Regions from separate parts of the Streptomyces sp. NBC_00209 genome, predicted to be linked through region 3. Evidence: riboswitches for the same ligand, from Rfam matches in the RefSeq annotation. Region 3 holds a riboswitch; each other region holds the start of a gene.
The links. Region 3 has a riboswitch for cobalamin ahead of OG867_RS29895 (ABC transporter substrate-binding protein). Riboswitches for the same ligand answer to the same signal wherever they lie in the genome.
Positions count from the first base shown of each region.

Region 1: it holds a riboswitch for cobalamin, as region 3 does, so the genes downstream of both, OG867_RS25655 (cobalamin biosynthesis protein) here and OG867_RS29895 (ABC transporter substrate-binding protein) in region 3, are expected to answer to the same signal.
Region 2: it holds a riboswitch for cobalamin, as region 3 does, so the genes downstream of both, OG867_RS09125 (ribonucleoside-diphosphate reductase subunit alpha) here and OG867_RS29895 (ABC transporter substrate-binding protein) in region 3, are expected to answer to the same signal.

Region 1 is NZ_CP108121.1:5,644,664-5,655,047, reverse strand. It holds gene OG867_RS25675 (alpha/beta hydrolase) at 1-654, opposite strand, end outside; gene OG867_RS25670 (class II aldolase/adducin family protein) at 735-1,391, opposite strand; gene OG867_RS25665 (anion permease) at 1,524-2,795, shown strand; gene OG867_RS25660 (hypothetical protein) at 2,829-3,062, shown strand; cobalamin riboswitch at 3,209-3,338, shown strand; gene OG867_RS25655 (cobalamin biosynthesis protein) at 3,461-4,489, shown strand; gene OG867_RS25650 (cobyric acid synthase) at 4,486-6,039, shown strand; gene OG867_RS25645 (putative cobaltochelatase) at 6,036-8,057, shown strand; gene cobO (cob(I)yrinic acid a,c-diamide adenosyltransferase) at 8,057-8,656, shown strand; gene OG867_RS25635 (cobyrinate a,c-diamide synthase) at 8,650-10,083, shown strand; gene OG867_RS25630 (ZIP family metal transporter) at 10,089-10,384, opposite strand, start outside.
Region 2 is NZ_CP108121.1:2,085,857-2,096,240, reverse strand. It holds gene OG867_RS09125 (ribonucleoside-diphosphate reductase subunit alpha) at 1-2,157, opposite strand, end outside; cobalamin riboswitch at 2,297-2,429, opposite strand; gene mctP (monocarboxylate uptake permease MctP) at 2,488-4,104, opposite strand; gene OG867_RS09115 (DUF3311 domain-containing protein) at 4,101-4,355, opposite strand; gene OG867_RS09110 (GntR family transcriptional regulator) at 4,613-5,383, opposite strand; gene OG867_RS09105 (sugar ABC transporter substrate-binding protein) at 5,665-6,963, shown strand; gene OG867_RS09100 (sugar ABC transporter permease) at 7,079-8,092, shown strand; gene OG867_RS09095 (carbohydrate ABC transporter permease) at 8,089-8,952, shown strand; gene OG867_RS09090 (glycoside hydrolase family 3 protein) at 8,962-10,384, shown strand, end outside.
Region 3 is NZ_CP108121.1:6,606,652-6,617,035, forward strand. It holds gene OG867_RS29860 (GNAT family N-acetyltransferase) at 1-484, shown strand, start outside; gene OG867_RS29865 (ABC transporter substrate-binding protein) at 576-1,451, shown strand; gene OG867_RS29870 (carbohydrate kinase) at 1,531-2,463, shown strand; gene OG867_RS29875 (beta-ketoacyl-[acyl-carrier-protein] synthase family protein) at 2,545-3,792, shown strand; gene OG867_RS29880 (acyl-CoA dehydrogenase) at 3,844-5,688, shown strand; gene OG867_RS29885 (acyl carrier protein) at 5,931-6,170, shown strand; gene OG867_RS29890 (beta-ketoacyl-[acyl-carrier-protein] synthase family protein) at 6,167-7,390, shown strand; cobalamin riboswitch at 7,427-7,614, shown strand; gene OG867_RS29895 (ABC transporter substrate-binding protein) at 7,674-8,714, shown strand; gene OG867_RS29900 (FecCD family ABC transporter permease) at 8,843-9,850, shown strand; gene OG867_RS29905 (ABC transporter ATP-binding protein) at 9,847-10,384, shown strand, end outside.

The sequences.
Region 1 (10,384 bases), 960 kb from region 3:
GATCGCGGCGTCCAGGTCGCGCCACTCGGACTCGCCGAGGTGGCCGAGCCCGTCCGGGGAGCGGGGGGCGCCCGGGTCGCCCCGGTACGCGAGGTCGAGCACGGGCAGCTGCCTGCCGTGCAGGAAGCCCAGGAGGTTGAGCGGGTGCTCGCGGGTGGCGCCGATGCCGTGGACGGTGATGACCCACGTGCGGCGGGGCGCCGGGACGTACCAGGCGGGCAGTTCGCCGAGCTCGCCAGGGATCCGCACCTCGCGGAAGGCCAGGCCGAGCGCGCTGCCGGGGTCGCCGCTGTACACCTGGGGCGTGAGGCGGACCTTGTCGCCGGGGGCGAGGATGCCGTGGTCGACGCGTTCCAGCCGGCGCACGACGGTGTCGGCGGCCTGGTGGGCCCGGTCGATCACGGGGCCGACGACGGCGTGGACGTCCTTGCCGGTCAGCCCGTACGTGCCGGGGCGCAGCGAGGTGAGGGACCGGGTCAGGGTGACCTGCCCGGCGGCCGTCGCGTGGACGGTGAGTTCGCGGTCGGCGGGGAGCGGTCGGCCGGGCGGCGTCTTGAGGGCGACGTCGCCGGCGAACCGGCCGGCCGCGACCGCTGCCGCGCCGGCGCTGATGAGTGTGGTGACGGCCGCTGCCGTCGCGGTAACCGGGCGCACACCCTCAGTGTCGGGGTCCGGGCGCCGCGATGCCAGTGGGCAGGGCCGTCCGGGCCGGTCCGGGCCCCATACGGACCGCCTCAGCGCTGCCCGTATCCCTTCAGGGCCTCCAGGACCTCGCCGAGCTGGTCCTCCGACAGCAGGGCCGGGGTGCGGCCGGGTACGGCACTCGCGGTGAGCCAGACGCGGCAGAGCCATTCGAGCTGGGCGGTGCGGTCGTACGCCTCGTCGAGGGTGGCGCCGTAGGCGACGGTGCCGTGGTTGGCGAGCAGGCAGCCGGTGCGGTCGCGGAGGGCGGTGAGCATGTTCGCGGCCAGCTCGGGGGTGCCATACCGGGCGTAGGGGGCGACGCGGACCGTGCCGCCGAGCATCGCGGCGGCGTAGTGGACCGGGGGGACCTCGGGGACGAGGGTGGAGACGGCGGTGGCGTGGACCGCGTGGGTGTGCACGACGGCCTTCGCTTCGGTGTTCCGGTAGACGGCGAGGTGGAGGGGAAGTTCGCTGGTGGGGGCCAGTGTCCCGAAGGTCTGGTTGCCTTCCGGATCGACGCCGGTCAGGTCCTCGGGGCCCAGCCGGTCGTACGGCACTCCGCTGGGTGTGACCAGCACCGTGTCACCGACCCGCAGCGAGACGTTTCCGGAGGTTCCGACGACCAGTCCCTCGGCCGCCGTGCGGCGGGCCGTGGCCACGACCGCCTCCCATCCCCGGGCGATCGCGTCGTGCTGTCCGTCACTCATCCGAAGATCCTTTCCGGGCGCCGCCCGGCCGCCGCCACGGGGGTCACCGCAGCGCCCTGCTCAGTTCATCTTCCGTTCACTCAAGTTGCCTACGTTCCACGTGCCAATGACGTCGAACGATTGCCTGGGTAAATGGAACACATCACGCTGCTGCTCGCGATAGTGATCGTGACAGCTCTAGTGTTCGATTTCACGAACGGTTTCCACGACACCGCCAACGCGATGGCCACGACCATCTCGACCGGCGCACTCAAACCCAAGACGGCGGTCGCGATGTCCGCCGCTCTCAATCTGGTCGGCGCGTTCCTGTCCGTGGAGGTCGCCAAGACGATCTCCGGCGGGATCGTCAACGAGGACGGCCTCAGAACCGAGGTCATCTTCGCGGCGCTCGTCGGCGCCATCCTGTGGAATCTTCTGACCTGGCTGGTCGGACTCCCGTCCAGCTCCTCCCACGCACTGTTCGGCGGCCTCATCGGCGCCGCGGTGATGTCCGCCGGCTGGTCGTCGGTCAACGGCGGCACCGTCGTCACCAAGGTGCTGCTGCCCGCCGTCGCCGCCCCGATCGTGGCCGGCGTGGCCGCGCTCCTGGCCACCAGGCTCACGTACCGGATCGGCGGGAAGATCCGCAACGACGCCCAGGAGAAGGCGACCGCCAAGGGCTACCGGGCGGGGCAGATCGCCTCGGCCGGGCTCGTCTCGCTCGCCCACGGCACCAACGACGCGCAGAAGACGATGGGCATCATCACCCTGGCCCTGGTCACCGGCGGCGTCCTCTCCCCCGGCTCCAACCCGCCGGTCTGGGTCATCGTCAGCGCCGGTCTGGCCATCGCGCTCGGCACGTACCTCGGCGGCTGGCGCATCATCCGCACCATGGGCAGCGGCCTGACCGAGCTGAAGCCCCCGCAGGGCTTCGCCGCCCAGACCAGCGCGGCCACCGTCATCCTGGCCTCCTCGCACCTCGGCTTCTCCCTCTCCACCACGCAGTCCTGCTCCGGGGCCGTGATGGGCGCGGGCCTCGGCCGCAAGGGGGGTGTGGTCCGCTGGTCCACCGCCACCCGGATGTTCGTCGCCTGGGGCCTGACCCTGCCGGCCGCCGGTCTGGTCGGCGCGGGCGCGGAGTTCCTGACGAAGCAGGGCACCTGGGGTGTCGTGGTCGTCGCGGCCCTCCTGATCGCCGGTTCCGGGGCGATCTGGGTGCTCTCGCGCCGCACGCCCGTCGGCCACGGCGATGTCGCACCGGGCACCGAGGCCACGGCCCCGGCCGAGCCCGCGGGTGTCGTCACCCAGGCCATCGCGGCCGTGAGCCCGCCGCCCACCGTGGCCCAGGCCCACGACCTCGCCGCCACCATCCCGGCGCCCGCCGCACCCGTCGCCGCCGATCCGGCCCGACCCGCCACGGTCTGACAGACCCCGGTACTCCGGTAAAGGACACCCCGTATGAACATCGACTGGGCAGCTCTGGGCACCGTCTTCGGCGTCTCCCTCGTCGCCACCGTCGCCCTGGTGGGGCTCTTCACGCTCGGCATCGCCGGCCTCTCCAAGCAGCCGGAACCGGCCGCGCAGGGCGGTCCGGCGGGCTCCTCGCTCCTGCTGGCGCGCGCCGGAGCGTACGTCTGCTTCGGGCTGTGCGCGGCGGCGGTCGCGTACGGCATCTATCTCATCGTCGCCTGACGCGACACCCGCCCCGTCGGGCCGGACGCACCTCGTGCGCGTCCGGCCCGACGCGCGTCCGCCTCCACCCCGCCGTCGCAGGTCAACGGCGAGTTGACGGGCGTTCGCGGGGCGTGGTGGACTGCCGGAGCCATTACGGCGACAGCAGAGGAAGCCGGTGCGAATCCGGCGCGGTCCCGCCACTGTCACCGGGGAGCGGTCCCCCACCGCACGTCACGGCCCGCGCGAGCGGGCTGGAAGACCGGGGAATCCGCCGATCCGGAAGCCAGGAGACTCTTGTCGCCGTCACGTCGAACCAGGGCGCGGACCCTGAGTGAGGACATACCGCCATGCCCGGCTGCCGTGCGCCCCTCCCCCCACAGCCTCTGTCGGCGGACTCCGGTACGGCCGGCTGAACCGTGCGTGCCGATCGCATCTACGCGTACGGCGCCACCGCCGGCCTGATCGGCGACCTGCTGCTCGGTGACCCCCGCAGGGGGCACCCGGTCGCCGCTTTCGGGCGGGCCGCCGCGGCCGTCGAGGACCGGCTCTGGCGCGACCACCGCGGCCGGGGCGCCCTGCACACCCTGATCTGCGCCGGGGGCGCCGCCGGGAGCGCGGCGCTCGCCGCCCGTGCCCTGCGCCGCCACCCCGCCGCGTCCGTGGCCCTGACCGCCGCCGCCACCTGGTCCGTCGTCGGCGGTACGTCGCTGGGGCGCGAGGCCCGGGCCATCGGCGGGGCGCTCGCCGCGGGGGACATCGAGCTGGCCCGGGAGCGGCTGCCGCACCTGTGCGGACGCGACCCGCAGGCGCTGGACGGCCCCGGGATCGCGCGCGCCGTCGTGGAGTCCGTCGCCGAGAACACCTCGGACGCCGTGGTCGGCGCCCTCGTCTGGGGCGCCCTCGCCGGTGTCCCCGGGCTCGTCGGCTTCCGCGCCGCCAACACGCTCGACGCGATGGTCGGCCACAGGTCGCCCCGCCACCTGCGGTACGGCTGGGCCTCGGCCCGCCTGGACGACCTCGCGGGCTGGCCCGGCGCCCGCCTCACCGCCCTGCTCGCCGTGGCCTCCGGCGGCCGCCCCCGGGAGGCCGTACGGGCCTGGCGGGCGGACGCCGCGCAGCACCCGAGCCCCAACGCGGGGCCGGTGGAGGCCGCGTTCGCCGGGGCGCTGGGCGTACGGCTGGGCGGGACCCTCGCCTACGGCGGGCGCGTCGAGCACCGGCCCGTGCTCAACGGGCAGGCCGGCCGGGCGGTGGAGACCGGGGACATCGAGCGCGCGGTGCGGCTCTCGCGCCGGGTGGGCGTGCTCGCCCTCGGCGTCAGCGTGGCCGCCCGGCTGGGCGCGGGGGCCCTCGCGCGCCGGATCTCAGGAGCGGGGCAGACCCCGATCGCGCGCCCGGCCCGCAGACCTCACGTATCCCGTACTGCTGGACGGAGAGCGATATGAGCGGCGGACTGCTGGTCGCCGGGACCACCTCGGACGCGGGCAAGAGCGTCGTCACGGCGGGCATCTGCCGCTGGCTGGTGCGCCGGGGCGTGAAGGTCGCCCCGTTCAAGGCGCAGAACATGTCGCTGAACTCCTTCGTCACCCGCGAGGGCGCCGAGATCGGCCGGGCCCAGGCGATGCAGGCCCAGGCCGCCCGCGTCGAACCGACCGCCCTGATGAACCCGGTGCTGCTCAAGCCCGGCGGCGACCGCTCCAGCCAGGTCGTCCTGATGGGGCGGCCGGTCGGCGAGATGAGCGCCCGCGGCTACCACGGCGGGCGGCAGGAACAGCTGCTGTCCACCGTCACGGACTGCCTGGAGCAGCTGCGGAGCACGTACGACGCGGTGATCTGCGAGGGCGCGGGCTCGCCCGCCGAGATCAACCTGCGCCGCACGGACATCGTGAACATGGGCATCGCCCGGGCCGCGCGCTTCCCGGTCGTGGTGGTCGGGGACATCGACCGGGGCGGGGTCTTCGCCTCGTTCTTCGGGACGACCGCGCTGCTCGCTCCCGAGGACCAGGAGTTGATCGCGGGGTATCTGGTCAACAAGTTCCGGGGCGACGTCTCGCTGCTGGAGCCGGGGCTCGACATGCTGCGCGACCTGACGGGCCGTCCCACGTACGGGGTGCTGCCCTTCGCGCACGGGCTCGGCATCGACGAGGAGGACGGCCTGCGGGTGTCGCTGCGCGGGACCGTACGCGAGTCGGCGGTCGCCCCGCCGCACGGCGAGGACATCCTGCGCGTCGCCGTGTGCGCGATCCCGCTGATGTCGAACTTCACCGATGTGGACGCGCTGGCCGCCGAACCGGGCGTCGTCGTCCGCTTCGTGGACCGGGCCGAGGAGCTGGTCGACGCCGACCTCGTCATCGTGCCCGGCACCCGGGGCACCGTGAAGGCGCTGGCCTGGCTGCGCGAGCGGGGGCTCGCCGAGGCCCTGCGGCGGCGCGCCGCCGAGGGGCGGCCGGTGCTCGGGATCTGCGGCGGCTACCAGATCCTCGGCGAGCGCATCGAGGACGAGGTGGAGTCGCGCGCCGGGCGGGTCGACGCGCTCGGGCTGCTGCCGGTGCGCGTCCGCTTCGACTGCGGGAAGACGCTCGCCCGGCCGTCCGGCGAGGCGCTCGGTGAGCCCGTCGAGGGATACGAGATCCATCACGGCGTCGCCGATGTGCGCGGCGGCGAACCGTTCCTGACGGACGGCCGGGGCACCCCGCTGGACGGCTGCCGGTCCGGTGCCGTCTGGGGCACGCACTGGCACGGTTCGCTGGAGAGCGACGCCTTCCGCCGCCGGTTCCTGGCCGAGGTCGCCCGGCTCGGCGGCCGCCGCTTCGTGCCCGCGCCCGACACCTGCTTCGCCGGTCTGCGCGAGGAACAGCTCGACCGCCTCGGCGACCTGATCGAGGAACACGCGGACACCGACGCGCTGTGGCGGCTCATCGAGTCGGGCGCGCCGTCCGGTCTGCCGTTCATCCCGCCGGGAGCGCCCGCCATCCCCGTCAAGGAGGCCCTGTGAGTACGCCCTACCCCTTCACCGCCATCGTCGGCCAGGACGACCTGCGGCTCGGGCTGCTGCTCAACGCGGTCAGCCCGGCCGTGGGCGGGGTCCTGGTCCGTGGCGAGAAGGGCACCGCCAAGTCGACCGCCGTGCGCGCGCTGGCCGCGCTGATGCCGGAGGTCGCCGTCGTGCCGGGGTGCCGTTTCTCGTGCGCCCCCGCCTCGCCCGACCCGGCGTGTCCGGACGGCCCGCACGAGGACGCCTCCGGCGTGTCGCGGGCGGCGCGGACCGTGGAGCTGCCGGTCGGCGCGTCCGAGGACCGGCTCGTCGGGGCGCTCGACATCGAACGGGCCCTCGCGGAGGGCGTGAAAGCCTTCGAACCGGGCCTGCTCGCGGACGCGCACCGCGGCATCCTGTACGTGGACGAGGTCAACCTCCTGCACGACCATCTGGTGGACCTGCTGCTCGACGCGGCGGCCATGGGTGCCTCGTACGTGGAGCGCGAGGGCGTCTCCGTGCGGCATGCGGCGCGGTTCCTGCTCGTGGGGACGATGAACCCCGAGGAAGGCGAATTGCGGCCCCAACTGCTCGACCGGTTCGGGCTCACCGTCGAGGTCGCGGCGTCCCGGGAGACGGACCAGCGGGTGGAGGTCGTGCGGCGGCGGCTCGCTTACGAGGACGATCCGGCGGCCTTCGCGGCGCGCTGGGCCGACGAGGAAGCGGAGTTGCGGGACCGGATCACGGCCGCGCGGGCGCTGCTGTCCGAAGTGGTGCTCGGGGACAAGGCGTTGCGGCAGATCGCGGCGACCTGCGCGGCCTTCGAGGTCGACGGGATGCGCGCGGACATCGTCATGGCCAGGACCGCGACCGCGCTGGCCGCGTGGGCGGGGCGCACCGACGTACAGGCCGAGGACGTCCGGCGGGCGGCGCTGCTCGCGCTCCCCCACCGGAGGCGGCGGAATCCCTTCGACGCGCCGGGCCTCGACGAGGACAAGCTGGACGACACGCTGGAGCGGAACGGCGGCGGGGACGACGAGCCGGAGCCGGACGGGCCCGGTGACGGCGGGGGCGGCGGAGGTGGCGGCGGGCTTCCGCCGCAGGGGGACGGGCCCGACACGCCGCCCCGGCCCGAGGACACGGCGGACGACACGCCCGGGGCGCCCGTGCCTGGGCAGGGCGGTGAGCAGCAGCCCGTACGGGCCGGTGAGCCGTTCCGTACGAAGATGCTCAGCGTGCCCGGTCTCGGCGAGGGGGCGGCGGGGCGGCGGTCCCGGGCCCGCACCGCGCACGGGCGGACGACGGGCTCGCGGCGGCCCGAGGGCACGCTGACCAAGCTGCATCTGGCCGCGACGGTCCTGGCCGCCGCCCCGCACCAGCGGGCGCGGGGCCGGTCCGGGCGGGGGCTCGTGGTGCGGCGGGACGATCTGCGGCAGGCGACGCGGGAGGGGCGCGAGGGCAATCTCGTGCTGTTCGTCGTGGACGCCTCCGGGTCGATGGCCGCCCGGCAGCGCATGGGCGCCGTCAAGGGCGCGGTGCTGTCCCTGCTGATGGACGCCTACCAGCGGCGCGACAAGGTCGGTCTGGTCACCTTCCGGGGCCGGGAGGCGGAGGTGGCGCTGCCGCCGACCTCGTCGGTGGACGCGGCGGCGGCCCGCCTGGAGTCGCTGCCGACGGGCGGGCGGACCCCGGTGGCCGCCGGGCTGCTGAAGGCGCACGACGTGCTGCGGGTGGAGCGGCTGCGCGACCCGTCCCGGCGGGCCCTGCTGGTCGTGGTGACGGACGGACGGGCGACCGGTGGGCCGGACCCGGTGGCGCTGGCGGCGCGGGCCGCCCGGCTGCACGCGGCCGAGGGCACGGCGTCGGTCGTCGTGGACTGCGAGACGGGCCCGGTACGGCTGGGGCTCGCGGCTGCCCTCGCCGCCGACCTGGGCGGCACCGCCGTCACGCTGGACGAGCTGCGCGCCGAATCGATCGCCGGGCTGGTCAAGGACGTCCGGGGCGCGGGCCTCGGGCACACCGACAGGAGGGTCGCGTAATGCCGCAGGGACAGCCGGAGAGCGTGCCGGACGACGGACTGACCACCCGGCAGCGGCGCAACCGGCCGCTGCTGATGGTGCACACCGGCATCGGCAAGGGGAAGTCGACGGCGGCCTTCGGGCTCGCGCTGCGCGCCTGGAACCAGGGGTGGCCCATCGGGGTCTTCCAGTTCGTCAAGTCGGCGAAGTGGAAGGTCGGCGAGGAGAACGCGCTGAAGGTCCTCGGCGCGAGCGGCGAGGGCGGGTCCGTCGCCTGGCACAAGATGGGCGAGGGCTGGTCCTGGGTCCAGCGGGACGACCAGACGGACAACGAGGCGAAGGCCCGGGAGGGCTGGGAGCAGGTCAAGCGCGACCTGGCCGCCGAGACGTACCGGCTGTACGTGCTGGACGAGTTCGCCTACCCGCTGCACTGGGGGTGGATCGACACCGACGAGGTCGTCTCGGTGCTGCGCGACCGCCCCGGGACGCAGCACGTGGTGATCACCGGCCGCAACGCGCCCGCCGCGCTGCTGGACGCGGCGGACCTGGTGACGGACATGTCGAAGGTCAAGCACCCGATGGACGCCGGGCAGAAGGGCCAGAGGGGCATCGAGTGGTGAATGTGCCACGCCTGGTCATCGCCGCGCCCTCGTCGGGCAGCGGCAAGACCACCGTCGCGACGGGCCTGATGGCCGCGTTCGCCGCGCGGGGGCTCGCCGTGTCCGGGCACAAGGTGGGCCCCGACTACATCGACCCCGGCTTCCACACGCTGGCGACCGGGCGGCCGGGGCGCAACCTCGACGCCTACATGTGCGGGCCCGAGCTGATCGCGCCGCTGTTCGCGCATGGCGCGCGGGGGTGCGGGCTGGCCGTGGTCGAGGGCGTGATGGGGCTGTACGACGGGGCCTCGGGGCTCGGTGAGCTGGCGTCCACCGCGCAGGTGGCGAAGCTGCTGCGGGCGCCGGTGGTGCTCGTCGTGGACGCGTCGTCGCAGTCACGGTCGGTGGCGGCGCTGGTGCACGGGTTCGCGTCCTGGGACGCGGGGGTGCGGATCGGCGGGGTGATCCTGAACAAGGTGGGGTCCGACCGGCACGAGGCGTTGCTGCGCGAGGCGTTGGAGGAGTCGGGGGTGCCGGTGCTGGGCGCCTTGCGGCGGGCGGAGGGGGTCTCCGTGCCGTCGCGGCATCTGGGGTTGGTGCCGGTGGCGGAGCGGCGGTCCGATGCGGTGGCCGCTGTCGCGGCGATGGCGGGGCAGGTGGCTGCGGGGTGCGATCTGGAGGGGTTGTTGGCTTTGGCGCGGTCGGCACCGGGGGTGCCGGGTGGGGCGGTGTGGGATGCGGGGGGTGCTGTCGGCGGCGGTTTCCCCCTCCCCGCCCCTTCCCGTAACCGGGGCTCTGCCCCGGACCCCGCTCCTCAAGCGCCGGAGGGGCTTGATTTGGCGGGCGTCAAGCCTGTTGTTGCTGTTGCTGGTGGGGCCGCTTTTACGTTCTCGTACGCCGAGAACACCGAATTGCTCGCCGCTGCCGGGGCCGACGTCGTTTCCTTTGATCCGCTGCGGGACGAGGCTCTCCCCCTCGGGACGCGGGGCGTCGTCATCGGGGGTGGGTTTCCCGAGGTGTACGCCCCCGAGTTGTCGGCCAACGAAGCTTTGCGGAAGGCCGTCGCGGAGTTGGCTCTCTCGGGGTCGCCGGTGGCCGCCGAGTGTGCCGGGTTGTTGTATCTGGGGCGGTCGTTGGACGGGCTGCCGATGTGCGGGGTGCTCGACGCCGATGCACGGATGACCAAGCGGCTGACGCTCGGGTACCGGGACGCCGTGGCGCTCACCGACAACGTGCTGGCGCCCGCCGGGGCGCGGATGCGGGGGCACGAGTTCCACCGGACCGTCATCGAGCCCGGGGCCGGTGACGAACCCGCCTGGGGCATGCACCGGCCCGAGCGGCGTGTGGAGGGGTTCGTCCGGGGCAACGTACACGCGAGTTATCTGCACACCCACTGGGCCGCTTCGCCCGGCACGGCCGCACGGTTCGTGGAGCGGTGCCGGGGGTGACGGGGTCACTGGGCGAGGCCGACCACCAGCCAGATGAAGCACACTCCGGCCACCGTGCACAGCAGGGTGGAGCGGGCCGGGTGGTCGTGGTGGGCCTCGGGCAGGATCTCGGCGGCGGCGAGGTAGAGCAGCGCGCCGCCGAAGAAGCCGAGATAGCAGCCGAGCAGTTCCTCCGGCAGGGTGAACAGCAGCGTGGTCGCCGCCCCGACGACGGGCGCCGCCGCGTCCGCGAAGAGCATCGTGAGGGCCTTGCGGCGGGCGTTCCCGTACAGGCTGGTGATCGTGTACGTGTTGAAGCCGT
Region 2 (10,384 bases), 4.5 Mb from region 3:
GTCGAGGAACGGCGTACGGGCCGCCGCCATGTCGATCAGGCCGCGCTGCGGGATCTCCCACGCGGTGCGGTACAGCGCCCGCACGTCCGCCGGAATCCACGCGAAGCCCTGCACCGAGCCGTTCGACTCGCGCAGCGCCTCACGCGTCCGCGCGTCCCACACGCCGAGCCGCTTCAACTCGTCCACCAGATAGCCGTTGACCTGGAGGAACTCACCGCTCAGGGTCTCCCGCTTGAAGAGGTTGGAGACCTGGGGCTCGATGCACTCGTAGACGCCCGCGATCGAGGCGATCGTCGCGGTCGGGGCGATCGCCAGGAGCAGCGAGTTGCGCATCCCGGTCTGCGCGATCCGGGCGCGCAGCGCGTCCCAGCGCTCCGGCCAGTTCAGTTCCGCGTCGTAGTGGTCGGGGTGCAGCACCCCGCGCGCGGCCCGGGTCTCGGACCAGGCGGGCAGCGGACCGGACCTCTCCGCGAGGTCGCAGGACGCCTCGTACGCGGCGAGCATGACGCGCTCGGCGATCTTCGTGGAGAGCGCCCGGGCCTCGGGGGAGTCGAAGGGCAGCCGCAGCCGGAAGAAGACGTCCTGGAGCCCCATCGCGCCCAGGCCCACCGGCCGCCAGCGGGCGTTGGACCGGCCGGCCTGCTCGGTCGGGTAGAAGTTGATGTCCACGACCCGGTCGAGGAAGGTCACCGCGGTCCGCACGGTGGCGTCCAGGCGCTCCCAGTCGATCGAGCCGCCGTCCACGAACGCGCCGAGGTTGACCGAGCCGAGGTTGCAGACGGCGGTCTCGCCGTCGTCGGTGACCTCCAGGATCTCGGTGCACAGGTTCGAGGAGTGCACGACCCTGCCCGGCTCGGCGGTCTGGTTCGCCGTGCGGTTGGAGGCGTCCTTGAACGTCATCCAGCCCTGCCCGGTCTGCGCCAGGGTCCGCATCATCCGGCCGTACAGCTCGCGGGCCGGCATGGACTTGCGGGCCAGGCCCTTCGCCTCGGCCGCCCGGTACGCGGCGTCGAAGTCGTCGCCCCACAGGTCGGTCAGCTCGGGCACGTCCGCCGGGGAGAACAGCGACCAGGTGGAGTCCGCGTCGACGCGGCGCATGAACTCGTCCGGGATCCAGTGCGCCAGGTTCAGGTTGTGCGTGCGCCGCTGGTCCTCGCCCGTGTTGTCGCGGAGCTCCAGGAACTCCTCGATGTCCGCGTGCCAGGTCTCCAGGTAGACCGCGGCGGCACCCTTGCGCCGGCCGCCCTGGTTCACGGCGGCCACGGAGGCGTCCAGCGTCTTGAGGAACGGCACGATGCCGTTGGAGTGCCCGTTGGTGCCCCGGATCAGCGAACCCCGGGCGCGGATGCGGGAGTACGAGAGGCCGATGCCGCCCGCGTGCTTCGACAGGCGGGCCACCTGGTGGTAGCGGTCGTAGATCGAGTCCAGCTCGTCCAGCGGCGAGTCCAGCAGGTAGCAGGAGGACATCTGCGGGTGGCGGGTGCCGGAGTTGAAGAGCGTCGGCGAGGACGGCAGGTAGTCCAGCCGGCTCATCAGCCCGTACAGCGCCGCGACCTCGTCCAGTGCCCGCACGGAGGTGTCCTCGGCGAGCCCGGCGGCGACCCGGAGCATGAAGTGCTGGGGGGTCTCGATGACCTGGCGGGTGATCGGGTGGCGCAGCAGGTAGCGGCTGTGCAGGGTGCGCAGCCCGAAGTACCCGAAGCGGTCGTCCGCCCCGTCCGCGAGGGACCGTTCGACCAGGGCGTCCAGGGCGGCGGCGTGCAGCGTGACGAACTCGGCGGTCCGGTCCGCGATCAGGCCCTCGCGGTGGCCCACGGCGACCGAGGCGGAGAACGCGGTGGCGCCCTGCCCGGCGGCCTCGTCCGCGATGGTCCGGGTGAGCAGCCGGGCGGCGAGGCGGGAGTAGGCGGGGTCCTCGGAGATGAGGCCCGCCGCGGCCTCGGTGGCCAGCGAGCGCAGCTCCGCCTCGTCCGACCGGGCGTTGCGGCCGCGCAGTGCGGCGGCGGCGACGCGGCCGGGGTCGGTGTCGGGCAGGTCGGCGGTGAGGTCGGTCAGGGTCCGCAGCAGTGCGGTGCCGGGGCCGTCGCTCGCGGTTCCGGTGGCTGCGGACGCGGCCGTCTTCGGTGCTGAAACCGGATCGGCTGGCGCGATGGTCACGTGGTGCTCTCCCTCGCTCGGCTCTGGGCCGGCGGGGGGCGGGGGCAGCCGGGCAGGAGCGGGCCCGGGTGGGGCGGCACTCCGTGCGGCGTCCACCGGCCCATCCACGAGGCCCGGACGTCTGGGCATCCGGTTCGGTCGAGCCGGATGCGCCGTCGGCAGGTCCTCGGACTCCACGGGTGCGCGAAAGCGCACCGATTGCACCGTTGCGGGACAGTTCCGGATTCGCACCGGATTCCCCTGCGGCGACAGCGAGCATGAGCATACATGTGGGGGCCGCCCTGCCGGGCAGCCCCCACATGTTGTGTCGCGAGGCGTAAAGGTGTGCGGTCAGTGACCGCCCGGCGCTCCCGCGGTGGCCGGCGGCAGCTTCTCCTTGACGCCCGGGTCGCCCGCGTCCGCGGTGTAGTCGCCCGGGGAGGTCTCGTCGATCCCCGCGGGCGCCTTCACGGCGTTCAGGACGAAGGTCAGGACCACGGTGACCACGACGTTCAGCACGAACGCGGTGAGGCCGATGTAGCCGATCTCACCGAGGCCCGGGATCTCCTTGGAGGACCCGCCGAAGTGCTTCTGCGTCGGGCTCGCGACCCCGTACGCGGCAGCCGTACCGTAGATCATGCCGACCGCCCAGCCGGCGAGCAGCGCCCAGCGGTGGAACCACCGGGTGAACAGGCCGCCGACCAGGGCCGGCATCGTCTGGAGGATCCAGATCCCGCCCAGCAGCTGGAAGTTGATCGCGACGGTCTTGTCCATGGTGAGGACGAAGGCGAGCGCGCCGACCTTGACCAGCAGCGAGACCAGCTTGGAGACCTTGGTCTCCTGCGCGGGCGTCGCGTCCGGCTTCAGGAAGTCCTTGTAGATGTTGCGCGTGAACAGGTTCGCCGCGGCGATCGACATGATCGCGGCCGGCACCAGGGCGCCGATGCCGATCGCGGCGAACGCCACCCCCGCGAACCAGTCGGGGAACATGTTCTCGAACAGCTGCGGGATGGCCAGCTGGCCGTTGTCCACCTTGACGCCGGCGGCGATCGCCATGAAGCCGAGCAGCGCGAGCAGGCCCAGCATCAGCGAGTACAGCGGCAGGATCGTGGTGTTGCGGCGGATCACCTCACGGCTGCGGCTGGAGAGCGTCGCCGTGATCGAGTGCGGGTACATGAACAGCGCCAGCGCGGACCCGAGCGCCAGGGTCGCGTACCCCCACTGACCGGCCGCGGCGGGTGCGAGGCCGCCCGCGCCCGCTTTGGTGAACTTGTCCTGGGCGGAGGCGAAGATGTCGTCGAAGCCGCCCAGCTTGATCGGGATGTAGATGATCGCGACGGCGATGACCAGGTAGATCAGCCCGTCCTTGACGAACGCGATCAGCGCGGGCGCTCGCAGCCCCGAGGAGTAGGTGTACGCGGCGAGCACCGCGAACGCGATCAGCAGCGGCAGGTCCTTGACGAACCAGTTGGTGTTCTCGCCGCCGCCGACGCCCATCACGTCCAGCACCGCCTGGATGCCGACGAGCTGGAGCGCGATGTACGGCATGGTGGCGAGGATGCCGGTGACCGCGACGGCCAGCGACAGCCCCTTCGAGCCGAACCGGCCGCGGACGAAGTCCGAGGTGGTGACGTACCCGTGCTTGTGCGAGACCGACCACAGGCGCGGCAGGAAGGTGAAGATCAGCGGGTACACCAGGATGGTGTAGGGCACGGCGAAGAAGCCGGCCGCGCCCGCCGCGTAGATCGCCGCGGGCACGGCGACGAAGGTGTACGCGGTGTAGAGGTCGCCGCCGAGCAGGAACCAGGTGACCCAGGTGCCGAACGACCGTCCGCCCAGGCCCCATTCGTCCAGCGTGGCCTCGTTCTCGGCCTTGCGCCAGCGGGCGGCCAGGAAGCCCATGACCGTGACGGCCAGGAAGAAGAAGATGAAGACGCCGAGCGCGACGCCGTTCACGCCGTCCTTCATGCCGACACACCCCCCTTGCGGGCGCGCTGGTCACGCTGCCACAGCTTGTACGCGATCATGGTGAGCGCGGTGGAGATCAGCACCCAGAGCATCTGGTACCAGTAGAAGAACGGGATGCCGATGAAGGCCGGGTCGACCTTCGCGTACGAACTCACCCAGAGCATCGCCACGAACGGCGCGACGAGGCACAGGGCGATGACCACCCGCAACGGTGTGACCGTCGGTGGCTTTCCTTCTGGTTCTTCCGCCATGGCGGCGACTCCGTCCCCTCGCTGATCACCTGTAATGCGCAGGAAATCTAGGCGAGGGTCCCGGCCACCGTCACCCCCCGTCCGCATTGCGGTCCGGCAACGGTCGTCAGGGGACGGGTGGATGGCCCCAATGGCGGCAAACGTCCGAGGCTTGGTCCGGACCAACTCGCGCCCCGGGAACGCCGAACGGCCCCCGGGGGCGGGTCCGGGGGCCGTTCGAGGAGCACATGCGTACGACGGGTCAGTCCGTACGAGGGTCAGTCCAGCGGCCGCTTCAGGCGGGCCACGAACTTGTAGCGGTCGCCGCGGTAGACCGAGCGCACCCACTCCACCGGTTCGCCCTGCTCGTCCAGCGAGTGCCGGGAGAGCATCAGCATCGGCAGGCCCACATCGGTGCCGAGCAGCCCGGCCTCGCGCGGGGTGGCGAGGGAGGTCTCGATGGTCTCCTCGGCCTCCGCCAGCCGGACGTCGTACACCTCGGAGAGCGCGGTGTAGAGCGAGGTGTACTTGACCAGTGAACGGCGCAGCGCGGGAAAGCGCTTGGCCGAGAGGTGCGTGGTCTCGATGGCCATCGGCTCGCCGCTCGCCAGGCGCAGGCGCTCGATGCGCAGGACCCGGCCGCCGGCGCTGATGTCGAGCAGTCCGGCGAGGGTGTCGTCCGCGGTGACGTAGCCGATGTCCAGGAGCTGCGAGGTCGGTTCGAGCCCCTGGGCGCGCATGTCCTCGGTGTACGAGGTGAGTTGCAGGGCCTGGGAGACCTTCGGCTTGGCGACGAACGTGCCCTTGCCCTGGATGCGTTCGAGCCGGCCCTCGACCACCAGTTCCTGGAGCGCCTGGCGCACGGTGGTGCGCGAGGTGTCGAACTCGGCTGCCAGGGTCCGTTCCGGGGGGACGGGGGTGCCCGGCGGCATGGTGTCCGTCATGTCGAGGAGATGTCGCTTCAGCCGGTAGTACTTGGGTACGCGCGCGGTGCGCGTCCCGGCGCCCGCGCCCGTCTCGTTCTCCGAACTGCCCCCGTCGGCACCCATGGCCCGCCTTCCCGACTGCTGCGTTGCTGCCGTCACCGGCTCCTCCGTCTGTCGCGGCTCACATGGTGGCACGGTCCGGTCACGGCTCGTCGCCCTCCCTCAGGTGTCGGTCCTATAACGGACGCGAGTGCACTTCTTATACACCCTTGACACCCCTAAAGGTCTAGGCCAAGCTCCCGGTACTGGTCTAAACCATTAAAGACCAGGTCTCAGCCCCAGAGGTACTCGTCGACGTTTTCGCGCGGTGGGGGAGGGGTTGCAGCATCCCTGAGGAGGGTGGCGTGAAGCGCAAGCTCATCGCGGCGATCGGCGTCGCGGGCATGTTGGTTTCCATCGCGGCGTGTGGTTCGGACGACAAGACGTCCTCGAAGGACCCGAAGGACCGCAAGGAAGACCTGACTGTCTGGCTCATGGGCGAGGCCCAGTCGACCTGGCCCGAACTGGTCAAGGACGTCAACGCCCAGTTCAAGAAGAAGTACCCGAACGTCAACGTCAAGATCCAGTACCAGGGCTGGGCTGACAAGGTCAAGAAGCTCGACACCTCCCTCGGTGGCGACAAGTTCCCGGACGTTGTCGAACTCGGCAACACCGAGACCATGCAGTACATCCTCAACGGCGCGCTCGGCGAGATCGACACCTCGAAGTACGAGAACTCGGACACCTGGATCAAGGGTCTGAAGGACACCTGCTCCTACGAGGGCAAGATCTACTGCGTTCCTTACTACGCCAGTGCCCGCCTGGCGGTCTACAACAAGGACATGCTGAAGGCCGGTACCGGCAGCGACGTCCTCCCGCAGAACGAGGACGACTTCCTCAAGGCGATGGACAAGGTCCAGGCCGAGCTCGCGAAGAAGGACAAGCGCGCCTCGTCCCTGTACTACCCGGGCCGTTACTGGTACGCCGCCATGTCCTACGTCGCGGCCGAGGGCGGCCAGATCGCCAAGTACGACGAGGGCTCGAAGGAGTGGAAGGCCAGCCTCTCCACCCCCGAGGCGCAGAAGGGCATCCAGCACTTCGTCGACCTGGTCAAGAAGTACAACAAGGCCGACCAGACGAAGGACGAGCAGGACCACGCCAACGTCATGGCCAACGAGAAGGCCGCGGTCATCTACGGCCAGGCGTGGGAGGCCGGCGGCGTCACCACGGGCGAGAACGGCAACCCGAAGCTCGAGGGCAAGATCGCCACGGCCGGTATGCCCGGCCCGAACGGCAAGGCGCTCCCGTCCTTCATCGGCGGCTCCGACCTCGCCACCATCTCCAAGTCCAAGGTCCAGGACCTCGGCGAGGAGTGGATCTCCCTCTTCACCAACGCGAAGTCCATGGACGTCCTCGCGTCGAAGAACATCCTCCCGAACAACGAGAAGCAGCTTGAGCCGCTGAAGGCCAAGCCCGAGACGGCCGCCATCGCCAACGCGGTGCCGGACGCCTGGTTCACGCCGATCGCTCCGGGCTGGGCCTCCATCGAGAAGGAGGAGATTCTGGAGAACATGCTCCTGAAGATCCTCAAGGGCACGTCCGTCGCCGACGCCACCAAGAAGGCCGACAGCGAGATCGACGCACTGATCAACAAGAAGGCGTAAGTCTTCCGATCGCCAGGCGGGGGCCCGGCATTGCGCCGCGGCCCCCGCTCCCTTTAGCTCAAGAACGCCGTGTTTTCCGGGGGCTGCCTCGGACCCGCGATGGAAGGTCAGCCACGTGACTGCCGCCGATACCAAGGCCGCCGGGCCACCGGTCCCCGTACCACGTGATCTCAAGGCGGACGGGGGCCCGCTGTCCGATGAGGGCGGCAACGCACCCCTGAAGCAGAAGAGGAAGCGGAAGAAGGGCGAACTGCTGCCCTACTTCCTGATCCTCCCGGCGATCGTGGCGATCGCCGCCGTCTATCTCTACCCGCTCGCCAAGACGGTCATCATGTCCTTCCAGGACATGGGCCGGCGCGAGCTGTGGACCGGTGATCCCGCACCCTGGGTCGGCTTCGACCAGTTCACCAACATCCTCGGTGACTCCGAGTTCTGGTGGGTGACCTTCCGCACCGTCGTCTTCATGGCCGTCTGCGTGTCGCTGACCATGGGCATCGGTCTGCTGATCTCCCTGCTGATGCGCCGGCTGTCCAACTGGGTGCGGCTCATCCTGACCTTCTGCCTCATCGCCGCCTGGGCGATGCCGCTGATGGTCGCCGCCTCCATCTTCCGGTTCATGGCCGACTCCGACTACGGCCTCATCAACACCCTCATCGCGAAGGTCGTCGGCGACGACTGGCTCGGCCACAACTGGTACCTCGACCCGGTCCAGGGCTTCGCGATCATCACGCTGCTGGTCGTCTGGGGCGCCATCCCCTTCGTCGTCGTCACCCTGTACGCCGCCCTCACCCAGGTCCCCCAGGAACTGGAGGAGGCCGCGTCCCTCGACGGCGCCACCGGCTTCGGCGTCTACCGCTACGTGACCTGGCCGGTCATCAAGCCGGTCTTCAGCATGGTCGCCACGTTGTCGGTGATCTGGGACTTCAACGTCTTCGGCCAGATCTGGCTGCTGCGCGGCAGCAAGCCCGAGCCCGAGTACGAGACCCTCGGCCTGTACTCCTACTCGAAGGCATTCGAGTCCACCTCCTTCAGCCAGGGCACCGCGATCGCCCTGATCACGGTGATCCTGCTGTCCGCGGTGGCCGTGTACTACCTGCGCCAGCTCATGAAGACGGGAGAGGTCGAATGAGCACCACGACCGACACACCACAGGTCCTGCGCCCGGACCGCAAGAACACCCGCGTCGGCCTGAACATCCTCGGCCTCGCCGTCGCGCTGGTCATGGTCTTCCCGGTCTACTGGCTGGTGATCAGCGCCCTGCGGCCCAGCCGCGAGATCCGCTCGTACGACCAGACCCTGTGGCCCTCCTCGATCACCTTCGACAACTTCGTCAAGGCGGTCGACCAGCCGAACTTCGGCACCGCGGTCCAGTCCAGCCTCATCGTCACGATCACCGCCGTCGTCGGCGGCATGATCATCGCCACCCTGGCGGCCCTGGCCATCGGCCGGTTCCGCTTCTTCGGCCGCAAGCCCCTGGTCCTGATCCTGATCCTGGTCCAGATGCTGCCGCCCACGGCGATGCTCATCCCGATCTACGCCCAGCTCAACGCCATGGGCGGCATCGACGAGTACTGGAGCCTCATCGTCGTCTACCTGGTCTCCACGCTGCCGTTCGCGACGATCATGATCCGCGGCTTCGTGGTGAACATCCCGGTGGAGCTGGAGGAGTCCGCCATGGTGGACGGGTGCACCCGCTTCGGCGCCTTCCGCCGCGTGATCCTGCCGCTGCTCGCGCCCGGCCTCGCCGCCGCGTCGATCTTCGCGCTGGTGAACGCGTGGAACGAGTACCTCTTCGCCTACATCCTGATCAACGACAACTCCAAGTACACGCTCAACGTGTGGCTGATGACGTTCACCAGCGAGCGTGGTACGGACTACGGCGCCCTGATGGCGGCGTCCACCATGATCGCTCTTCCGGTCGTCATCTTCTTCATGTTCGTGCAGAAGAAGATGGCCGCGGGGCTCACCTCCGGCGCCGTGAAGGGATAACGCCGCCCCATGACCACCCTCACCTCCACCACGGACACCGTCACCCGTGACGCGCTCGCCGTGCTGCAGCCCGGTTTCACCGGCACCACGGCGCCCGAGTGGCTGCTGCGCCGGGTCGGCGAAGGGCTCTCCTCCGTCGGCCTGTTCGGCCGCAACATCGAGACGCCCGAACAGCTCGCCGCGCTCACCGCCCAGCTCAGGGCCGAGCGGGACGACGTGCTCGTCGCCATCGACGAGGAGGGCGGCGACGTCACCCGTCTTGAGGTGCGGCACGGCTCGTCCTTCCCCGGCAACCTGGCGCTCGGCGCGGTGGACGACACCGAGCTGACCCGGGCCGTCGCCCACGAGCTGGGCCGCCGGCTCGCCGCGTGCGGGGTCAACCTCAACTGGGCCCCGTCCGCGGACGTCAACTCCAACCCGGGCAACCCCGTCATCGGCGTCCGCTCCTTCGGCGCCGACCCGCACCTGGTCGCCCGGCACACCGCCGCGTACGTCGAGGGCCTCCAGGCCGCCGGGGTCGCCGCCTGCACCAAGCACTTCCCCGGGCACGGCGACACCGCGGTCGACTCGCACCACGCACTGCCCCGCATCGACGTCGACCTGGAAACGCTGCACGCCCGGGAGCTCGTCCCGTTCCGGGCGGCCATCGCGGCCGGCTCCAAGTCGGTGATGAGCGCGCACATCCTGCTGCCCGCTCTCGACCCGCACCGCCCGGCCACCCTCAGCCCCCAGATCCTCACCGGTCTGCTGCGCGAGGAGCTGGGGTACCAGGGGCTCATCGTGACCGACGCCGTGGAGATGCAGGCCATCGCCTCGACGTACGGGATCGAACGCGGCTCCGTCCTCGCCGTCGCGGCCGGTGCCGACGCGCTCTGCGTCGGCGGCGGGCTCGACGACGACAGCACCGTCCTGCGGCTGCGCGACGCGCTGGTCGCGGCGGTGCGCTCCGGTGAACTTCCCGAGGAGCGGCTCGCCGATGCCGCTGCCCGGGTCCGCGCCCTCGCGTCCTGGACGCGGGAGGCACGGGGGGCTGTACGGGAGCCGGGCGCGGCAGCACAGGAGGGGACCGGGCCCGGCACCGCGCAGACCACCGGCATCGCCTCGGACATCGGTCTGGTGGCCGCCCGCCGCGCGGTGACGGTGACCGGCGAGGTCGCACCACTCACCGGTCCGGCGTACGTGGCCGCCTTCACCCCGGTCGCGAACATCGCGGTCGGCGACGAGACCCCCTGGGGCGTCGCGGCCGAGCTGACCCGGCTCGTCCCGGGCACCGGGACCGACACGTACGACGGCGAGTCCGAGGCCCCGGCCGAGGCCGCGCTGCGGGCGGCGGGGGAGCGGCGCATCGTCGCCGTGGTCCGCGACGCGCACCGCCACGCGTGGATGACCAAGGCCCTGGACGCGCTGCTCGCGGCGCGCCCGGACACCGTCG
Region 3 (10,384 bases):
GCCCTACGCCGAGCTGGAACCGGAGCTCGCCTTCGTCCTGGACGACGGCACGGGCCGCGCGGTCGGGTACATCCTCGGCACCGCCGACACGCCCCGCTTCGTGAAGGAGTACCGCGAGAGCTGGCTGCCCCGGGTCGCCGACCGCTACCCGCTGCCCGAGGGCCCGCCGCAGAGCCCCGCCGACGAGATGACCGGCCTCCTGCACGACCCGGAGCGCATGCTCCTGCCCGAACTCGCCACCCACCCCGCCCACCTGCACATCGACCTGCTGCCCGACTGGCAGCGCAAGGGGTACGGGAAGGAGCTGATGCACACCTTCCTCGCGGCGCTGAACGCCAAGGGGGTCGAGGGCGTCCATCTGTCCATGCTCACCTCCAACACACGTGCCAGGGCCTTCTACGACCGGCTCGGCTTCACCGAGATCCCCGTTGTCGATCCCGGTCCCGTCAGCTACCTCGTACGCGGCACGAAGGTCGATTCCTAGCGCATGTCCGGAGGGTGCCGCCCGCAATTGCTGGGCAGGTACGGGTCGACCGCCGTCGCCGGGCGGCGGATTCGGCTGGGAGGCGTGTGACGTGAACGAGCGGACCGTATGGCAATTCACCGACGACCGGGGGCAGTTGTCGGCAACCGGTGAGCGCCCTCGACGAGTGCTCGCCTACATCCAGGCCGGCGCGACCCTGTGGGACCACGGGATACGCCCGGCCGGGCTGTTCGGCTCCGGCCACGACGACCCGGCCGCACCCGACCCCGCGAAGACCGGGTCGCTCCCGCTCGACGGGATCGCGTACGCCGGTGCCGGGGCCGCCCTGGACGTGGACGCCTTACTGCGCTGCGCACCGGACCTCGTCGTCGCCGTCAGCTACGGCGGCGGCCAGGTCTACGGCCTCGACCCGGAGACCGCCAAGCACCTGGAGGGCCATGTCCCGGTCGTCGTCATCGACGTCGGCCAGGCGCGCACCCTCGACCGGATCGGAGACCGGTTCGCGGAACTGGCCCGCTCGCTCGGCGCCGAGGAACCGGCGTCGGCGACCCGCGAGCTGGACGCCGCCCGGGACCGCCTGCGCGCCCTCACCACGGGCCCCGCCAAGACGAGGGTCCTCGCCCTCTCCCCGGCGGACCAGGACCAGGCATACCTCGCCCGCCCCCGCATGTGGCCCGAACTCCGGGTCCTCGCCGACCTCGGCGTCGGCCTGATCGAACCCGCCGACGGCCCCGGGGCCAACTGGTCCACGGCCGGCTGGACCGAGGCCGCCGCCCTGCGCCCCGACGTCGTCCTCGCCGACATCCGGGTCAACGCGATCCCGCTCGCCGAACTGCGCGACAACGCCGAGTGGTCGGCCGTCGCCGCCACGGCCCGCGTGGTCCCGTGGAACCCGGAACCGGTGTGCAGCGCCCACGCCCACGCCCGGTTCCTGGAGCTGGTGGCCGACGCGCTGGACAGGACCTAGAAACCCCACGCGGCCGGGGCCGTACGGTGGGCCGGACGTTCCGTCAGCCCTCCGTCGCACCCCGGGAGACCCCGCCCTCATGTCCGACCGCCCCGACTTCCTGGTCATCGGTGAATGCGTCGCCGACATCGTCCGCGTCCCGGACGCCCCCGACCGGGTGCACGCCGGGGGCAGCCCCGCCAACCTGGCGTACGGCCTGGCCAGGCTCGGCCACGACGCGGCGCTGCTCACCCAGCTGGGGCGGGACGACAACGGACGGCTGATCCGCGCGCACCTCACCGGGGCGGGGGTCGAGGTGCTGACGGACGGAGCCCCCGGCCCCACCCCGTCGGCCGTCGTCACCCTGGACGGCGAGGGCCGCGCCGCGTACGCGTTCGACATCGCCTGGACGCTCGGCCGCGTCGCCCTCGACCGGCAGCCCCGGCACGTCCACACCGGGTCGATCGCGGCGGTGACCGAACCCGGGGCGGCCACGGTGCTCGCCGCCGTCGAGTCGCTGCGGACGGCCGCCACCGTCAGCTACGACCCCAACGTGCGGCCCGCGCTGATGGGCGACCACGACACCGCCGTACGCCGGGTCGAGCGGTGCGTGCGCCTCAGCGACGTCGTCAAGGCCAGCGACGAGGACCTGGGCTGGCTGTACCCCGGCCAGGACCCGGCCGAGGCCGCCCGGCGCTGGCTGGCGTCCGGCCCCGCCCTCGTCCTCGTCACCCGGGGCGGCGACGGCGCCACGGCGGTGCTGCCCGGCGGCCAGGTGGACACCGGCGCGCTCCCCGCCGACGTCGTGGACACCGTGGGCGCGGGGGACGCCTTCATGTCCGGCACCCTGCACGCGCTCGCCGCCCACGGCCTGCTCGGCGCGTCCGGCCGGAAGCGGCTGCGCTCCCCGGAGCGGGGCGCGGTGAGCGACGTACTGCGCCACGCGGCGGCCTCGGCGGCCGTGACGGTCGCCCGGGCCGGGGCGAACCCGCCGGACGAGGCGGAGTTGCGCGGGGCGCTGGGGCTGGGCTGAGATTCGGCCCCGCCCGCACCCTCGACGGCCTCCGGCGCGTTCCCCTTCCGAGGGACCGACGACGCGGGGGAGGGCCGGGGCATGGCGCGGGACACGGGGACGGCGACCGTGGTGACGGGGCTGGGGGTGGTCACCCCCGCGGGCGACGACGAGCGCGCCTTCTGGGCCGGGCTGTGCGCGGGGCGGTCCACGGCCCGGCGCTGCGCGGAACTGGCCGGGCTGCCCGCCGACTTCGCCTGCCGGGCCGACCGGACCGATCTGGACGAGGCCATCGGGGGCCGCGCGGGCTGGCGGATGGCGCGGTTCGCGAAGATGGCCCTGGTCGCCGCGCGCCGGGCCGTCGCCGACGCCGGGCTGCGCCCGGACCGCTGGGACGGCGGCCGGGTGGGCGTCGTGCTCGGCGTCGGCGTCGGCGGGGTCTCCGCCCTCGTGGACAACGTCCGCCGGTTCGACGCGGGCGGCGCGCAGGCCGTCTCCCCGCTCCTCGCGCCGATGATGATGCCCAACGCGGCGGCCGGCGAGATCGCCATCGACCTGGGCGCCCACGGCCCCAGCCTGGCCCCCGCCACCGCCTGCGCCTCGGGCGCCACCGCCCTCGCCACCGCGCACGACCTCCTGGCCACCGGCCGCTGCGACCTCGTCGTCGCGGGCGGCGCGGAATCCGTCCTGACGCCCCTGGTGGCCGCGGCCTTCGCCCAGCTCGGCGCGCTGTCCACGCGCACCGGCGACCCGGCCGCCGCCTCCCGCCCCTTCGCGCCCGACCGCGACGGCTTCGTCCTGGGCGAGGGCGCCGGCGTGCTCGTCCTGGAGCGGGGTGCGCACGCGGCGGCCCGGGGCGCCCGGGTACGGGCCGTGCTCGCCGGGGCCGGGGCCGCCACGGACGCCCACCACCCCACCGCGCCCGACCCCGGCGGCCACGGCGCCCGGCGCGCCGTCGAGGCCGCCCTGGACGCGGCGGGCTGGGCCGCCCACGAGGTCGGCCACATCAACGCGCACGGCACCTCGACCCCGCTGAACGACGCGATGGAGGCCGAGCTGATCGCTCGCCTCTTCCCGCACCGGCCCCCGGTCACCGCCCCGAAGGGCGTCCTCGGTCACACGCTCGCCGCCGCCGGCGCGATCGAGGCCGCCGCCACCGTGCTCACCCTCGAACACGGGGTCGTCCCGCCGGTCGCCAACCTGGACGCCCCGCCCGCCGACTGGGACATCGACTGCGTCACCAAGGAGCCGCGCCGCCTGCGCGTCGAGCGTGCCGTCAGCCACTCATTCGGCTTCGGCGGGCACAACGTCGCCCTCTGCCTCGAACGGGTTCGCCCCTCCGGCCGGTGAACATCTGCACGAGCGCGGTGTCCTGACCGTACGCCGGTCGTTCAGCCTGGTATGACCACCACGCTCACCGGCGCCGATCCCCTCGCACGCCCGCTCACCTCCGTGCTCCTCGGCGCCGACGCCCGCCGCGAGCACGGCTTCTGGCGGCGGCTCATCGCCACCGCACCGTTCCGGCTGCCCCCCGGGCCGGCGGCCGGCGGCACTCCGGACGAACGGCTCGCCCGCGCGTACGCACGACTGCGCACCCTCAACGACGCCCTGGACAGCGCCGCCCGCCCGGCCTCCGACTTCCGGGCGCTGGCGGCCCTGCACGAGTGGCTGGCCCCGGTCGACCCGGCGCTCGCCACCCTCGCGGGCATCCACTACAACCTCTTCCTCGGCAGCCTCCTGGACCACATCGCCGACAGCCCCCGCGACCTGTCGGACTTCCTGGCGCTGCGGCGTACCGGAACCTTCCTGTGTACGGAGGTGGCGCACGGCAACGACGCGGCGGCCGTCGAGACGACCGCCTCCTACGACCCCGTACGCGACGGATTCGTGCTGCACACCCCGCACTGCGGGGCGCAGAAGTTCATGCCCAACACCGGTCAGCCCGGCGGCCCCAAGACGGGGCTCGTCGCCGCGCGACTGCTGGCCGGCGGGGCCGACCGGGGGGTGTTCCTGCTGCTGGTGCCGCTCACCGACGCCACCGGGCCGCTGCTGGGCGTACGCGTGCGCAGGCTGCCCGCCCGCATGGGCAGCCCCGTCGACCACAGCCTCACCTCGTTCGACCACGTCTTCGTGGGACGCGAGGCGCTGCTGACGGGGCCGCAGGGGCGGATCGACGGCGACGGGGAGTTCCGCAGCGCCATCGAGGGCCGCAGGCGCCGCTTCCTCGCCTCCATCGCCCGGGTCGTCACCGGCAGGATCTCCATGAGCGCCAGCGCCGTCGGCTCGGCGCGCGCCACGCTGGCCGTCGCGGTGCGGTACGGCGGCCACCGCCACGTCTCCGCCGGACGCGGGGCGCGGCTGCCGGTGCTCGCGTACCGCACGCACCACGGGCCGCTCGCCGAAGCCATGGCCACGGTCTTCGCCATGAGCCTGCTGCACCGCCGCGTCCTGGACCGCTGGGAGGCGGCCCAGGAGGGGCCCGAGGCCGGGCGGGAGGCCGCCGAGCGGCTGGTGGACATCGCCAAGGGCTGGATCACCTGGCAGGCCAGGGCCGTGATCGTGGAGTCCCGGGAACGCTGCGGCGCCCAGGGCCTCCTGGAGAACAACGGGATGGCCGCGCTCGTCACCGGAGTCGAGGGCGCCATCACCGCAGAGGGCGACAACCTCGCCGTCCACGCCAGGGCCGCCGCCGCCCTGCTCGCCGACCGCGCTCCGTACGAGCCGGCCGCCCCGGCCGACGGCGACCTCACCGACCTCCGGTTCCTGGTCCGGCTCCTGGGCCGCGCCGAGGAGCTGTGGTTCGCGCGCGCCGGGGCCCGGGCGGCCCGGACCGCGCCCGGCGACCCGCTGGGCCGGTGGAACGCGGCGGCGGGCCCCGCGCTGCGCGGGGTCGAGGCGCACGCCTGCCGGCAGGCGGCCGAGGCGTACGCGGAGGCGGTCGAGGAACTGCCCGCCGGGGCGGACCGGGACCGGCTCGGCGAGCTGGCCCGGCTGTTCGCCCTGGGCCGGGTCGCGCGCGACAGCGGGGACCTCCTCGCGGCCGGCCACCTGAGCACCGGCCAGGCGGAGGCGCTGACGGACCACACCGAACGGCTCATCGAGGCGGTGGCCCCGCACCTCCCGGAGCTCGCCGACTCCTTCGCCTTCCCCGAGGAGATGCTCGCCGACTGGCCGATCACGGGCGCCGGTTACGCGGAGGCGTACGACGATCCGGAGGCCCACTGGCACACGGAGGCGGGCCGATGAGGGGCACGCGGGCACGCCGCGCGGCACGGGCCGTACAGGGGCTCGGGGCGGGGGCCGTCGTCCTCGCCTACTGGACGGCCGTCGCCGTGTTCGCGCGGTGGTGCGGGGCTCCCCGGACAGGCCCTAGGCGAATCGGTTCGCCGCAAGGCGTAACCGGATCGACGCTGCTCCGTTGTTCCGGCGTCGGGGCCGTGCGCGCCGGCGCCGGACCCCCGCCGGATGGACCTGAGGAAAGGAAGACCATGAGCACGATCCACCCCCACATCACCGATGTACTCAGCCGTACCTTCAAGGTGCCCGTGGCCGAGATCCTTCCGGACTCCACGATGGACAGCCTGGACATGGACTCCCTCGCGGCCGCCGAGTTCGCCGTCGTCCTCCGGGAGACCACCGGGGCCGAACTGGACACCGGCACCCTCACCCGGGGGACCACCCTCGCCGAGCTCACGGCGCACCTCCACGCGTCGGCCGCCGCCCGATGAGGACACCGGCCGTCGCCGTCACCGGGCTCGGCATGATCACCCCGGTCGGCAACGACACCGAGTCCACCTGGGCCGGGGTGTGCGCCGCCGTGAGCCCGGTGCGCATCGTCCCCGCGCTCGCCGGGTGCGCGATCGACTTCGCCTGCGTGGTCGACGGCATCGACCTGGACGCCGAGATCGGCCGCCGTACGGCCTTCCGGATGGGCCGGTACGTCAAGTTCGCGGTCCTGGCCGCCCGGGAGGCCGTCGCCGACGCCGGGCTCGACCCGGCCGGCTGGGACGGCAGCCGGGTCGCGGTCGTCGTCGGCACCAGCAGCGGCGGCTCCGCGCACCTCACCGACCAGGCGCTGGTGCTGGAGCGGAAGGGCCCGGAGGCGACCTCGCCGGCCGGCGTCCTGCTGACCATCCCCAACATGCCCGCCGCCGAGATCGCGATCGAGATGCGGGCCACCGGCCCCAGCATGGCCCCCTGCACGGCCTGTTCGTCCGGCATCACCGCGCTCTCCGTCGCCCGCGACCTGCTGGCCACCGGGCAGTGCGACGTGGCCATCGCGGGGGCGACCGAGTCGACCGTCTTCCCGATCGCCATGACCGGCTTCGCCCGGTCCGGGGCCGCCGCCCGCGCGGACGGCGAACTGTCCCGGCTCAGCCGGCCCTTCGCCGCCGACCGGGCCGGCCTCGTCATGGGCGAGGGCGCCGCGGTCATGGTGCTGGAACGCGCCGCCGACGCGGAGGCCCGGGGCGCCGAACCCCGGGCCCTGCTCGCCGGCACCGGCGCCACCACGGACGCCCACCACCCCACCAGCCCGCACCCCGACGGCCGGATCGCCCGGGCCGCCGTCGAGGCCGCCCTGCGCGACGCGGGCTGGCGGGCCGACGAGGTGGAGCACGTCAACGCGCACGGCACCGCGACCGTACGCAACGACGCCGCCGAGGCCGCGCTGATCAGCCGGGTGTACCCGCACCGGCCACCCGTCACCGCCCCCAAGGGCGTGCTCGGGCACTGCATGGGCGCGGCCGGGGCGATCGAGGCGGGGCTGACGATTCTCACTCTCCAGCGCGGGGTCGTCCCGCCGGTCGCCAACCTGGACGCGCCCGCGCCCGGGTTCGACATCGACTGCGTCACCAAGGTGCCGCTGGTACGGCCGGTCCGCCGGGCCGTCAGCCACTCCTTCGGCTTCGGCGGGCACAACGCGGTGGTGGCCCTGCAGCGCCCATGAGCCCTGAGGGGCGGCGCTGAGCTGCGCGAACGCCCGTGGTAGCGTGCCGGAGCCAGTCGAACTCCTCGTAGGAGTCAGGGAATCCGGTGCGAATCCGGAACTGACGCGCAGCGGTGAGGGGGACGGGCGGGGCCACGGCCACTGGGAGACCCGGCGTCTCCCGGGAAGGCGTCCCGTCCGAGCGAACCCGAGTCCGAAGACCTGCTGGCGACCGCCGCCCGGGACCGGGCGGCGGACCGTACAGCGGGCCCCGCGCATGGGCCCAGAGACGCCGAGGTACCCCGTGCCGCCGATATCCGGCCCCGCCCGTTCCGCCGCCCTGCTCACCGCCGTGCTCCTGCTGCTGACGGCCTGCGGAGGGGCCCCGTCCGAAAAGGCCGACGCGTCCGGAAAGGCGGACGGCTATCCGGTCACCCTCAAGAACTGCGGGCGCACCGTCACCGTGAACGCCGCACCCCGCCGCGCGGTCTCCGTCGACCAGGGCACGACCGAGATCCTGCTCTCGCTCGGCCTCCAGGACCGGATGGCGGCCACCGCCACCTGGACCGACCCGGTGATGAAGGGTCTGGAGAAGGCCAACGCGGGCGTGAAGCGGATCGCCGACAACCGGCCCTCGTCCGAGAAGGTCCTCGACCAGGAGCCCGACTTCGTCGCCGCCGACTTCGAGTCGACCCTCGCCAAGGGCGGCGTCGCCCCGCGCGAACAGTTCGAGAAGCTGGGCGTCCCCACCTATGTCGCTCCCGCCGACTGCACGGCCAAGGACAACACCGAGGACGGCGACGGCGTCCGCACCGGCGCCCTCACCATGGACAGCGTCTACGCCGAAGTGAACGACCTGGCCCGCGTGTTCGGCGTACCCGAGCGCGGGGAGAAGCTGGTCGCGCGGCTCCGCGACCGCATCCGGAAGGCCACCGACGGCATCGACGGATCGGGCACCTCCGTCATGTACTGGTTCGCCAACTCCGCGTCCCCCTACCTGGCGGGCTGCTGCGGGGCGCCGGGCATCATCACCCGGGAGCTCGGCCTGAAGAACGTCTTCGCCGACACGCATGACGAATGGCCCCAGATCAACTGGGAGACCGTCGCCGACCGCGACCCGGACGTCCTGGTCATCGGCGACCTCACCCGCACGTCGCAGACCGCCGAGAGCGCCGCCGGGAAGATCGGCTTCCTGGAGTCCAACCCCGTCACGAAGAAGATGGACGCCGTACGCCACAAGCGCTACGTCCTGCTCAGCGGCCAGGCCATGAACCCGACCATCCGCACGGTCGAGGGCGTCGAGCTGGTGGCCGCCGGTCTGCGCGACCTCGGACTCGCGGGGTGACGGCCACCGACCGGCTCACCGCCCCAAGCGAAGAGGCCCCGCGCGAAGAGGCCCCGCGCGAAGAGGCCCCGCGCGAAAAGGCTCCGCGCGAAAAGGCCCCGGAAACCGCGCGCCCCCGGCCGCGCGGCCTGCGCGACGGCCTCCTGTGGACCGGCGGCCTCCTGCTGCTCGCCCTGTCCGTCGCCGTCGCCGTCACCATCGGACCGGCCCGGATCTCCGTCGTGGACGTCTGGTCCGCCGTCGCCGCCCACCTCGGCGTCGGCGAGGCCCGGCTCAGCCCGATCCGCGACGGCATCATCTGGAACCTGCGCATGCCGCGCACCCTGCTCGCCGCCGTCTGCGGGGCCGGCCTCGCGGTCTGCGGGACCGTCATGCAGTCCCTGCTGCGCAACCCGCTGGCCGACCCGTTCGTCCTCGGTGTCTCCTCCGGCGCGTCCACCGGCGCGGTCCTGGTCGTCGTGCTCGGCGTCGGCGGGGGAGCGGTGACGCTGCCGGCCGGGGCGTTCATCGGGGCGCTCTGCTCCTTCGCCCTGGTGATGCTGCTCAGCCACACCCTGGGCGGCTCCACCGACCGGGTCGTGCTGTCCGGGGTCGCCGCCATGCAGCTGTTCTCGGCGCTGACCTCGTTCGTCGTCATGACGGCCGCCGACGCCGAGCAGACCCGCGGGGTGCTGTTCTGGCTGCTCGGCTCGCTCGGCGGGGTCGGCTGGACCGATGTCCGGGTCTGCTCCGCCGTCCTCGCCGTCAGCCTGTTCATCTGCCTGGGCCACGCCCGTACGCTCGACGCCTTCGCCTTCGGGCAGGACGCGGCCGCCGCCCTCGGCGTGAACGTCGCACGCGTCCGGACCGTGCTGCTCTGCACGACCGCGCTGCTGACCGCCGCGCTCGTCAGCTCGGCCGGGGCCATCGGCTTCGTCGGGCTGGTCCTGCCGCACGCCGCCCGCGCCCTCACCGGCTCGGGCCACCGCAGACTGCTTCCGGTCACCGCGCTCACCGGGGCTGTCTTCCTCGTCTGGGTCGACACGCTCGCCCGGACCGTCCTCGACCCCCAGGAGGTCCCGGTGGGCGTCGTCACCGCCCTCATCGGCGTGCCCGCCTTCGTCGCCGTCCTCTACCGCACCAGGCGGCCCGCATGACCGGGACCGGGACGACGGCCGAGGGCCTGCGGGCCGAACGGGTCGGCCGCGAAGCCGGTGGCCGCCTCGTCCTCGACGGGGTGACCCTCGCCCCGGAACCCGGCACCACCGTGGGCCTGATCGGCCCCAACGGCTCCGGCAAGTCCACGCTGCTGCGCATCCTCGCCGGGGTCCTGGCCCCGCACACGGGCGTCGTCACCCTGGACGGCGAACCGCTGCTCGACGTCGGCCGGCGCGCGGTGGCCCGGCGCGTCGCGGTCGTGGACCAGCACGCCGCCACCCAGGACGAGCTGAGCGTCCTGGACGTCGTACGCCTGGGCCGCATCCCGCACCGCCGCGCCTGGGCCGCCCCGACGGGCGAGGACGCAGCGGCGGTGGACGAGGCGCTGGGACGCACCGGGCTCAGCGGCCGGCGCGACCAGTCCTGGCACACGCTGTCCGGCGGGGAGCGCCAGCGCGTCCAGATCGCCCGCGCGCTCGCCCAGCGGCCACGCGAACTCCTGCTGGACGAACCGACCAACCATCTGGACATCC